DNA from 2 places in the Methylophilus sp. UBA6697 genome. Region 1 is predicted to be linked to the other one. Evidence: predicted binding sites of a transcription regulator. Region 1 holds the regulator's gene; the other holds the start of a gene.
What was found. The regulator sigma-54, encoded in region 1, starts transcription at its own class of promoters, with help from an activator protein. The targets are predictions, from matches to a motif close to TGGCACNNTTCCTGCT.
Positions count from the first base shown of each region.

Region 2: msuE (FMN reductase) is a predicted target of sigma-54. The motif match lies at 1,951-1,966, and genes of this name have one in related genera.

Region 1 is NZ_DKJH01000031.1:4,152-9,714, reverse strand. Features, by position in the region: gene B3355_RS09065 (anhydro-N-acetylmuramic acid kinase) at 1-255, opposite strand, end outside; gene tyrS (tyrosine--tRNA ligase) at 376-1,614, shown strand; gene B3355_RS09055 (RNA polymerase factor sigma-54) at 1,661-3,208, opposite strand; gene lptB (LPS export ABC transporter ATP-binding protein) at 3,215-3,961, opposite strand; gene lptA (lipopolysaccharide transport periplasmic protein LptA) at 3,973-4,629, opposite strand; gene lptC (LPS export ABC transporter periplasmic protein LptC) at 4,645-5,277, opposite strand; gene B3355_RS09035 (KpsF/GutQ family sugar-phosphate isomerase) at 5,304-5,563, opposite strand, start outside.
Region 2 is NZ_DKJH01000041.1:1,525-7,087, forward strand. Features, by position in the region: gene B3355_RS10620 (AMP-binding protein) at 1-150, opposite strand, end outside; gene sfnG (dimethylsulfone monooxygenase SfnG) at 175-1,263, opposite strand; gene msuE (FMN reductase) at 1,304-1,879, opposite strand; gene B3355_RS10635 (SfnB family sulfur acquisition oxidoreductase) at 2,326-3,558, shown strand; gene ribB (3,4-dihydroxy-2-butanone-4-phosphate synthase) at 3,634-4,341, opposite strand; gene B3355_RS10645 (amidohydrolase family protein) at 4,362-5,216, opposite strand; gene B3355_RS10650 (acyl-CoA dehydrogenase family protein) at 5,236-5,563, opposite strand, start outside.

The sequences.
Region 1 (5,563 bases):
TTGCACTGCCGCTGCGTAGAGGTCGGCCAGCTGATTGGACACTATAGCGGCGGTATGTAATTCGTTGACGGCTGGCGTATGCAGATCCAGCAGGATTTGTCTGATATCCGCCGGATAAGGCAGGAAATACTGGCTTTGTTGCTGCAGATGCTCGCCTTGTTGCGAGACCAGGACGGCGTCCACCCCATCCAGACTGGTACCAGACATCAGGCCGATAAACAGGCGTGTTTGAGTGGGTGGGGCAGAAAAATTCATAAGGCATAAGTGTAACACTGCTCATGCCTGGCTTACAGAAATGCATGGGATTACGTTAAAATAGCTGTTTTACTTTCATGACGAAGCGTGCGCAACGCGCGCCTCAAAAAAAGAACCTTTATGACAGACGTAAACCAAGCTTCAGTGACGACTGAAGCACTGAGTCCAGAGATTGTGAACGCACTGGCGATTATCAAGCGCGGTGCCGATGAACTATTAATCGAGCAAGAACTGATTGAAAAGCTGAAAACCGGCAAACCCTTGCGTGTGAAAGCAGGCTTTGACCCCACCGCACCTGACCTGCATCTCGGGCACACCGTGCTGATTAACAAATTACGCCAGTTGCAGGATCTAGGGCACCAGATTCAATTCCTGATTGGTGACTTTACCGGCATGATTGGTGACCCGACGGGTAAAAGCACCACGCGCCCGCCGTTAACGGTCGAACAGGTGAAGGCGAATGCCGACACCTATTCCGAACAGGTATTCAAGATTCTGGACCCGGCCAAAACCGAGATTGTGTTTAACTCCAAGTGGTTAAGCGACCTCGGTGCCGCGGGCATGATCAAACTGGCAGCCAGCCATACGGTTGCCCGTATGCTGGAGCGAGATGACTTCTCCAAGCGTTTCAAAGGCAACCAGCCAATCGCGATTCATGAATTCTTGTATCCCTTATTGCAGGGCTATGACTCTGTGGCTTTGCAGGCCGATTTGGAACTGGGCGGCACAGACCAGAAATTTAACCTGCTCATGGGCCGTGAATTGCAAAAGCAGGCTGGCCAGTCGCAGCAATGCGTGTTGATGATGCCGTTGCTGGAAGGCCTGGACGGCGTGAATAAAATGTCCAAGTCTTTGGGTAACTACATCGGTATCAGCGAAGCGCCTGAGACGATTTTTGCCAAAATCATGTCGATTTCTGATGAACTGATGTGGCGTTACATCGACTTGCTGTCATTTGCCACCCTGGAAACCATCGCTCAGTGGAAAGTGCAAGTGGCTGCTGGCGACAATCCGCGTAATATCAAGGTCGGTTTTGCACAGGAAATCGTCGCCCGTTTCCACGGCCAGGCGGCGGCTGAAAAAGCCCTGCAAGATTTCCAGACCAGGGCTAAAGGCGGGATTCCTGATGATGTGCCTGAGGTAGCAGTGGCGATTGACGGTGATAGCATCAGTATCAGCCAGTTGCTCAAGCAGGCGGGCCTGGTGGAAAGCACCAGTGAAGCCATGCGTGCCGTGCAACAAGGCGGCGTGAAGCTGGATAGCGTAAAGGTTGATGATAAAAACCTGTCACTGGCAAAAGGAGTGACCGTGGTGGCGCAAGTGGGCAAGCGCAAGTTTGCCAAAATCACCATCCAGTAAACATGCGTTACTCATTCAAAAAGGCCGCATTTGCGGCCTTTTTGGTTTACAGCGATTTGCGTAAATTGGCTGGTGGAATATTCAGCGATTCGCGGTATTTGGCAATGGTGCGGCGCGCAACCACAATGCCTTGCTGCGCCAACGTATCGGTGATTTGATTGTCAGACAATGGTTTTTTCTGGTTTTCTTCAGCGACCATTTGTTTGATGAGCGCGCGAATGGCGGTGGCAGAACATGAGCCGCCCGCATCGGTGGCGACTGAGCTGCCAAAAAAGTATTTAAGTTCAAATACACCGCGTGGCGTGAGCATATACTTATGCGTTGTCACGCGAGAAACCGTGCTTTCATGCAAGTCGAGCTCTTCGGCAATTTCGCGCAATACCAGGGGCCGCATGGCAATTTCCCCATGTTCAAAGAAATTGCGCTGTCTGTCCACAATCGCTTGCGACACACGCAAGATGGTAGAAAAGCGTTGCTGGATATTTTTAATCATCCATTTGGCTTCCTGCATCTGGCTCTGCAGATATTGGCCGGAGCTTTCACGGTTGCGCTTGAGGATATCTGCATACAACTGATTGATACGCAATTTGGGGATCACGCCATCATTGAGCGACGCCATCCAGATGCCTTTGATTTTTTTGACCACGACATCGTGCTGAATAAAGTGGTCATGGCTAAAGGTCGCAAACTCATTGCCTGGCTTGGGGTTTTGCTGGCGGATCAGTTGTTGCGCGCCTTTGAGCGCGGCTTCGTCGCAAGTGAGTACCTTGCGCAATTTGACAAAGTCTTTGTTGGCCAGCAATGCCAGGTGATCTTTGGCAATTGCCATCGCAATACGCAGATAAGGTGTCTCAGGCGGCAGTACTTGCAGTTGTAGCAAGATGCATTCACGCAGGTCACGTGCACCGACGCCGATCGGATCCAGGTTCTGGATCAATTTCAGTGCGGTTTCCAGCTCCAGTAACTCAATTTCCAGCTCTGGCGGCAACAGGTCGACAATCTCCTGTAGATCCTGCTCTAAATAACCATCATCGTTAATGCTGTCGAGCAAAAATTTCACCAGATCCATGTCACGCTTGGATAGATGTGCCAATTGCATCTGGTTGATCAGGTGCTCGCGCAGACTGATGTTGCTGGCGTCCTGGCGAGAGAAGTCACTATCTTCATCATCGAGGTTGTTGCGGCCCGCTTCGTCCCAGTTGCTGGCACTGCCAAACTCTTCGTAGTCATCTTCAAACTCGGGCGGCGTGAATTCTTCATTCAGATTTGGTTGTTCGCCTTCAGTGCCGCTCGTTTCGTCACGTGGTTCATCACGCAGACTCTCTGCAGGGGGCGTGAGGTCGTTTTGGGTAGCGACATCAAATGAACTTGCATCCACCTGCTCTGTGTCTGTCGAGCTGGTGGCCAATGGCGAGTTATCTTCAAATTCTCCTTCTTCGCCATCTGCCATTTCCAGCAACGGATTTTCCTGCAGGATGGTTTCCAGCTCCTGGCTTAACTCCAGCGTGGACAACTGCAACAGGCGGATAGACTGCTGCAGTTGCGGGGTGAGCGCCAGGTTTTGTGAGATGCGTAATTGCAGGTTTTGCTTCATATCAGGTTACAGCCTAAAGTTCTTGCCGAGATAGACTTCACGTACGCCTTCGTTCTGAATGATTTCGTCTGGCGTGCCTGCGGCAAACACAGCGCCTTCATTAACGATATACGCCCGGTCACAAATATCCAGGGTTTCACGCACGTTGTGGTCTGTAATCAAAATGCCGATATTCTGGCTGCTCAGGTAGCGGATAATTTTCTGGATCTCAATCACCGCAATCGGGTCAATCCCGGCAAATGGCTCATCCAGCAGGATGAATTTTGGATCTGTGGCCAGGCAGCGCGCAATCTCTACGCGGCGGCGCTCGCCGCCCGACAGGCTGACGGCCTGGCTGTGACGGATATGCTGGATATGTAATTGATCCAGTAAAGACTCCAGCCGCGCTTCACGCTCTTCTTCCGTGTAAGGGCGGGTTTCCAGGATTGATAAAATATTATCAGTCACCGTCATTTTACGAAAAATGGATGCTTCTTGTGGCAGGTAAGCCAGGCCCATGCGGGCGCGCTCGTGCATGGGCGCGCGGCTGACATCTGCCCCATTCAGCGTAATGCTGCCGTCGTCCAGTGCGACCAGGCCAACAATCATGTAAAAGCTGGTGGTTTTGCCAGCACCATTCGGGCCGAGCAAACCAATCACTTCGCCGCTGCGTAGCTCAAGTGTAGTGTTTTTAACCACGGTGCGTCCCTGATAGGCTTTTTTCAGGTGGCTGACACGTAAGTGGTTATGATCTGGTGAAACTGTTGTCTGCATAAGGCCGGTCTTTAGGGTTGCGCTTTCGTAGGCTCATTAGTGGTGTCGGCGGGTGCCGGTTCCACTTTGATTTGCAGTGAGCGGTTCATGCGCAGCCCTTGTTGCGAGGTTGGCTTGTTATCAATCACAGGCGGCGTGGTTTTGTTCTTGGGCTGAATGGTCGCTTTGACGCGGCTACCGGCGGTACCATTGGGGTTAGCCTTGGTGCCGCCAATGACTTCGGCGTACTCTGCATTGGCGTCATAACTGATGTAGTCGCCGGTGACCAGGTCTTCACCACGTTTGACCCAGGCGTTGGTGTATAGCTGTACCTTGTCCATGCGCGCGTTGTATTCAATACGCTGCCCACTGCCTTGCATCCATTCGTCTTTGCCTGTGCGTTTTTGCTTGAATGTGGTCGGGTTGCCGGTACAGGTACTGTGCTGAAAGCCATCCTGGTCTTCACGCACAATCATTTTGTCGGCTTTGATTTGCAGGGTGCCCTGGTTGAGGATCACATTGCCGGTATAAATGCTGATTTTTTTGGCATCATTCACAGTCACGGTATCCGCTTCCAGCTCAATCGGCTGGTCACGGTCAGACTCTTCAGCCAGCACGCTGGTTGACCACGATAGCAGTGCCCATAAGGTCAAGCAGGTGGCATAAAATAATGGCTTGTGCGTGTTCAACTCATTTCTCCAGAATCAACGACCCTTGTGATTGCCTGTTTTCGCCTTCGCTGCCGGGCTTGCAGTTTTTGCGACTGCGGGTGCGCGTACATAATGTACATGCACCCGGTTAAATAATTGCATGGTGCCTGCCTTGTTATCAAAACGCATGCCGGTACCTGTGATCACCGTCGCCGGTAGCTGGCGGATAGTGACCGGCAAATCGGTGTAAGCGAGGTCTGTATCCGGTTCCAGCGTTAAATGTTCGGTTTGCAACTGCATTTCAGGCTTGGCCAGCGTGCCCTGGCGTATGACCTTGACCTGCTTGCTAAACTCGACCAGTTTACCATTGGCTGACACTTTGCCGTGCTGGCCATGAATTTGCGTGTAAGGTTTATCCTGCCCAAACTGGGTGAAACGCGGGCGCTGTAATTCGGTATAGTCGTTATCCGGAAAATGGCGCATTTCTGCGGCAGCTAACACGTATTTGGTATTGCCAGTGGCGTCGGTACGCGTGCTGACAAAGTTGTATAGCATGTAATCCGGGTCGTGACGACTTAAGCGGCTCAAGCTCAGCGCCTGCTCCTGTACGGTCTGGTTAATCCAGAACGTCAGCAGCGCTAAAAACAGCATTAACGCAATCGGCAATAAGATGGGGTGTTTAAGCATGCGGGCGTTCCAGGGCGTCAGTGAACCTAAACGATTTTTGCCTTGAGTAAATCATGCATGTTAAATGCGCCCACTAATTGCTGCTGCTCGTTCACTGCCATAAACCCGTTAATTTTATATTGCTCCATCAGGTTGACTGCTTCAACTGCCATTTGTTGCATGCCCAATAAACGTGGCTGCGTATTCATGACCGTTTTGATTGATTGTTGCGTATCGGTTGCACCTTGCATAAACAGGCGACGCAAATCGCCGTCGGTGAATACGCCGATCGGGTGTTGTGCGCTAT
Region 2 (5,563 bases), on a different contig from region 1:
CAAAAAGCGGGCGGCGAGCAATACCGCGCGGTGCACCGACTGCCAGCTACTTTCCTGCCAGATCCCCAGTTGTTTATGGCGAATCGCCACGCCGGCAGGCCGCTGCGCTGCCTGCGATGCTAGCCAGTTCGGTAATGTATCAGCGGCCATATGACGATTTCTTTTCGAGATTGATCAAGCAGCTTTGGCCAGTTTTTTGGCTTCGAGCTCACGCACCAGCGGCAACACTTTCTCGCCGAAGTAAGCCACCTCTTCCTGAAAATGCAAAAAGCCAGACAGGATCAGGTCTACACCCACGGCTTTCAGGGCGACAATGCGTTCTGCAATTTGCTGCGGCGTGCCGATCAGGTTGGTTTTAAAGCCATCGTTGTATTGCACCAGGTCGTCAAAGGTCGACTTCGCCCAGTTACCCTCTTTCTCCGGACTGGAGGCACCGGCATTCTTGACCTCATGGCCAAACGCATTGACCGCGTCAGGGTTGGCCTTGGCGATGATCTCTGCCAGTACTGCTTTGGCTTCTTCTTCGGTATCACGCGCAATCACAAAGGCATTGACGCCGATTTTGACCTGGTGATTGTTGGCCGCGGCTTTGGCACGGATATCATCTACCTGCGCCTTGATGCCTTCGACCGTATTACCATTAGTGAAATACCAGTCAGAGACACTGGCCGCCATATCGCGCGCCGCACGTGAGCTGCCGCCCTGGAAGATTTCAGGATGGGGTTGTTGCAATGGTTTTGGTTTCAGGCTGTAGTTGCTGAAACGGTAAAAGTCGCCACGGTAAGTGAAGTTATCTTGCGTCCAGATACCTTTGAGCGCCTCGATAAACTCTTTGGAGCGGCGATAGCGCTCGTCATGATCCAGCCAATGCTCGCCAATGGCAGTAAATTCGCCACGGAACCAGCCAGAGACGATATTGACCGCCACCCGGCCTTCGGTCAGGATATCAATCGTCGCCAGTTGCTTGGCTGCCAGCACCGGATTCCACGGACCAGGCAAAATAGCCGCAATCACTTTCAATTTGGTGGTCGCTGCCAGCAAGGCATGCGAAAAAGACACCGACTCATGCTGGAACTCGGCGCCATAACCGGCGGTAAAACGGATCTGGCTCAAGGCATATTCAAACCCGGCATTCTCGGCAATTTGTGCCAGCTTGCGGTTGTAGTCGATATCCCAGCTGGTGCGCTGTTCGATATTGCTAACCACCAGGCCACCGCTAACGTTAGGCACCCAGTAGGCAAATTTAATATTTTCTGTACTCATCATCGCTCTCCAAATAATGTTCGGCAAATCATCGCGTGGCTTATACCGCCAGCAAACGGTCTTTATTCACAAGCTCTCTATGCTTGAGCAATGGCAAGGCACGCTCCACCGCCAATGCAATACGGGCAGTGACCGCCTCGCTTTTCACCTGATAGTTTTCAAAATCTGCTTCGGTGGCATAGACACCAATCGGCAAGGTCAGCGCCTGAAAGAAGCTGAACAATGGGCGCAGTTCATGATCAATGATCAAGGCATGGCGCTCGCTGCCACCGGTCGCCGCCAGCAATACCGGCACATCGACCAAGGCCTCATAATCGACCAGGTCAAACAAGTGTTTGAATAAGCCGGTATAAGACGCGCGGTAAACCGGCGTCGCCACAACCAGCAGGTCAGCCGTTTCAATGGCCTGGATATCTTTTTGCACTTTCACTGGCAGCGCTTTGGGATCATAAGAAGCAACCAGGCTGCTGCCTATTTCACTTAACTCGATCACATGCAGATCAATAGGCAATTGCTGCCCCAGTGTTTGGGTGATTGCTTCCACCAGCGCAGCGGTTCTGGAAGGCAACTTATAGCTGCCGGAAACGGCAGTGACTTTTAACGGACGGCTCATCATGACTCCTAATTAAGGTTGCTGCTGCCGCTTTGTGTGTTCAATCGCAGGCAGGCCAGCTCACCAATACTATTAGCAGCATCCATGCCAGATTAAATTAATCATAAATATCAATTACTTATGATGTTTTTTATGATTTTCAACGTGTTGAATTCAGGCTAGTTTTGCTGATGAACTGCTGATATATCAGCAACTTTTCTAAAAATGCAGCAGGCAGGTCGATCTCAAATGACCTTGTGGCAACGTGCGATTGCTGATTAATCAGCAGGCATTCAGCAGAAAACTGTTTCTGTAGAGGCGTGCAAAAACCCACAACCAAACCTTATCGTTTAAATTCAATCACTTAACAATTGGCATATTAAATGCAATGCAGTAAGGCAACGCGCAGCCGCTTTTTAATGGAAACACTGCGCCTTTATTCCCAACCTTTACTTTGACAAGGATTCAATATGACTGCACATGCAAGCAAGATTGCGCATTTGCCCGAGCACCCGCCGCGCCAACCGGCGCACGTGATCACCAGTGACGCCGAAGCGATTGCCGTGGCCAAACAAGTCGCGAGTGAAATCGCCAAAGAAGCCGCTACGCGTGACAAAGAAAGACGCCTGCCGCGCAAGGAACTGGATTTATTCTCCAGCAGCGGCTTGTGGGGCATTACTGTGCCGAAAGAATATGGCGGCGCGTTTGTGTCGAACAAAACCCTGGCCGAAGTCATTGCTACGGTGGCAGAAGCCGATCCCAGCATCGGGCAGATTCCGCAAAACCACTTGTATATGGTGGAAGGCCTGCGCCTGGACGGCACGGACTTCCAGAAAAAGTTTTTTTATGAGCTGGTGCTGCAAGGCGTACGCTTTGGCAATGCGTTTTCTGAAATCGGCACCCGCAGTGTCAATGATGTCAAAACCAAACTGACACCTACCAACAGCGGCTACTTCTTAAACGGCAAAAAATTCTATTCTTCTGGCGCTTTGCTGGCTGACTGGGTACCGGTAGTGGCCAAGGATGAGCACGACAATACCGTGGTGGCTTTTGTACCGGCCGGGGCAGAAGGCCTGACCATCATTGATGACTGGTCCAGTTTTGGTCAACGCACGACGGCCAGCGGTACCACCCTGCTGGAAAATATCTTTGTGCCCAGCGAGTATGTGTTGCCACACCATTTGGCGTTCGACCGCCCGACGGCCATGGGTCCGGTAGCACAAATTATCCAGGCCGCGGTAGATACCGGCATTGCGCGCGCCGCGTTCAAGGATACGCTGCATTTTGTCCGCAACCATACCCGCCCGTGGATTGATACTGACCTGGAGCATGGTTACGAAGATCCACATACCATTAAAGACATTGGCGATTTGCAGATTCGTTTACACGCGACTGAAGCTTTGTTGGCGCGCGCCGGGGAATACATAGACGAAGCGCAACGCAACCCGAACGAAGACACCGTGGCAGAAGCCTCCATTGCCGTGGCCGAAGCCAAGGTATTGAGTACCGAAACCGCGCTGCTGGCAGGTAGCAAACTGTTTGAACTGGCCGGTACACGTTCTACGCTGGGTGAGTACAACCTGGACCGCCACTGGCGCAATGCCCGTACCCATACCCTGCATGACCCGGTACGCTGGAAGTATCATGCCGTGGGCAATTACAGCCTGAATAACGTGAAACCGCCGCGTCATCCGTGGATTTAAGCATAGACTTAAACTAGCTGCAGTAAAAACAAAGCCCTCACATGGAGGGCTTTGTTGTGTTGATCAATCGTTGATTTAACCGCTATACACCATGGCTGCATCGAGCAATGTGCTTTGTTGCCGAACAGGGCGCACAGGCTGGCGTGGATAGGTCACCTGCAACTGTCGCTCGCGGTAAGCAATCATATCGGCAATCGTAATCACCTTTAAACCGTGCTGTTTGGCAAAGCGCAGCAAGTCTGGCCGCCTGGCCATGCTGCCATCATCATTGACGATTTCGCATAGCACGCCCACCGGTTGCAAGCCTGCCAGTGCCGCTAGGTCATGCGCCGCCTCGGTATGGCCTGGCCGCTCCAGCACACCGCCACGGCGCGCACGTAACGGGAAAATATGGCCAGGGCGGTGAAAATCACTGGCCACACTGGCTGGGTCGGCCAGCTTGCGTAGCGTGAGCGCACGATCCGCCGCCGAAATGCCGCTGGTGGTGCCGTACTTGTAATCCACACTTACTGTAAACGCGGTGCGGAAAGGGTCAGCGTTATGCGTCACCATTTGTGGTAAATCCAGCGCCTGTAAACGTGGCGCGGACATGCCCACGCAGACCAGGCCGCTACTATGCCTGACCAGAAACGCCATTTTTTCGGTGGTAATTTTTTCAGCGGCAATAATCAGATCACCTTCATTTTCACGATCGGTATCATCGACGACGATGACAAATTCACCATTGGCAATGGCTTCTACCGCATCGGCGACGGCATCAAATGGTGGTAACGGAGATTGCATAGTTATTCCTGCCTGCATTCTTATACGCTGAGCTTTAACAAGCGCGCAGCATTCTGATAAAACACTTTTTCCAGCACCGCATCTTTAAAACCCAAGGCGGCAAAGTCGTCTATGGTTTGCTTCATCGGCCTGAAAGGATAAGAGGTGCCGAACAGTAACTGATCTCCCAGAAACTGGTTCGCCGCCTGTACATATAATTCGGCGCCAGGCTGGAAAATATACATATCGGGCACCAGGTACAGGTTTGGATAACGGAACGCCGCACCGACAATTTCATTCACATACGGGTAATAACCGTGGAAACAAATGATGTTGAGCTGGGGATATTTCCTGGCCAGCCTGGCCACCGCGTTCGGGTGCGCGTAGTCCAGGTCTGGCGTGGTGGGGCCGGACATCACGCACACGGGTACGCCATGCTGCTGGCAAGCCTCGTAGACCGGGTCAAAAATGGGGTCATCGACCTGGCGTGCCGGTTTGCCAAAGCCGGGTTCGATATTAATGGCCTTGAAGCCGTAATGATGAACGGCTTTTTCAATCGCGGCCAAGGCACTGTCTACGCCACGGCTTTCAATATCCACCGAACCCAGGCCCACCAGTTTGGGACTGTGTTTGACCAGGTCGGCAATCTGCTGGTCGTCTATGGTCAGGTCCGGCGTCTCACGCCCCACCACCACGGCAATATCAATCCCGGCCTGGTCGATCTCCTGCAAATAGCCCTCTACCGTATATGAGCGGCGAAAATGCTCGGGTTCAAGCGAACCCACACGCTGGTTGAGCCATTTGGCAGTGTCATAAGCAGGGGTGTTGGGCGTAGCGCCAAAAAAGTCATGCAGAAATGCAGGACGGTTGCGTAGATCGATAATTTTTTGTTTCATAAACTTTCTTTAGTATGCGTTAGGCGTAGAAACTCGGGGTGGGGTACTGACCGTTAAGTGCCCAATCGCCCAAATCCTTGAGTTTGTAATCCACCGGGTCATGCAGGGTATACACGCGCAAATTGCGCCAGAAGCGGTCCATGCGCAGCTTGGCGGTGGTAGCGCGGGCGCCAGCCACTTCAAACACGCGGGTAGTGACATCCAGCCCGGCACGCGTCGCGTTGACCTTGGCCGAGAACACTGCCAGCGCCAGTTCGCCACGGGTCAGCTCATCCAGGCCCAAGGTTTGCTGCCAGGCGTGATCGAGTAAGCCTGCCGCATGATCTGCCAGCACGGCCGACGCATGC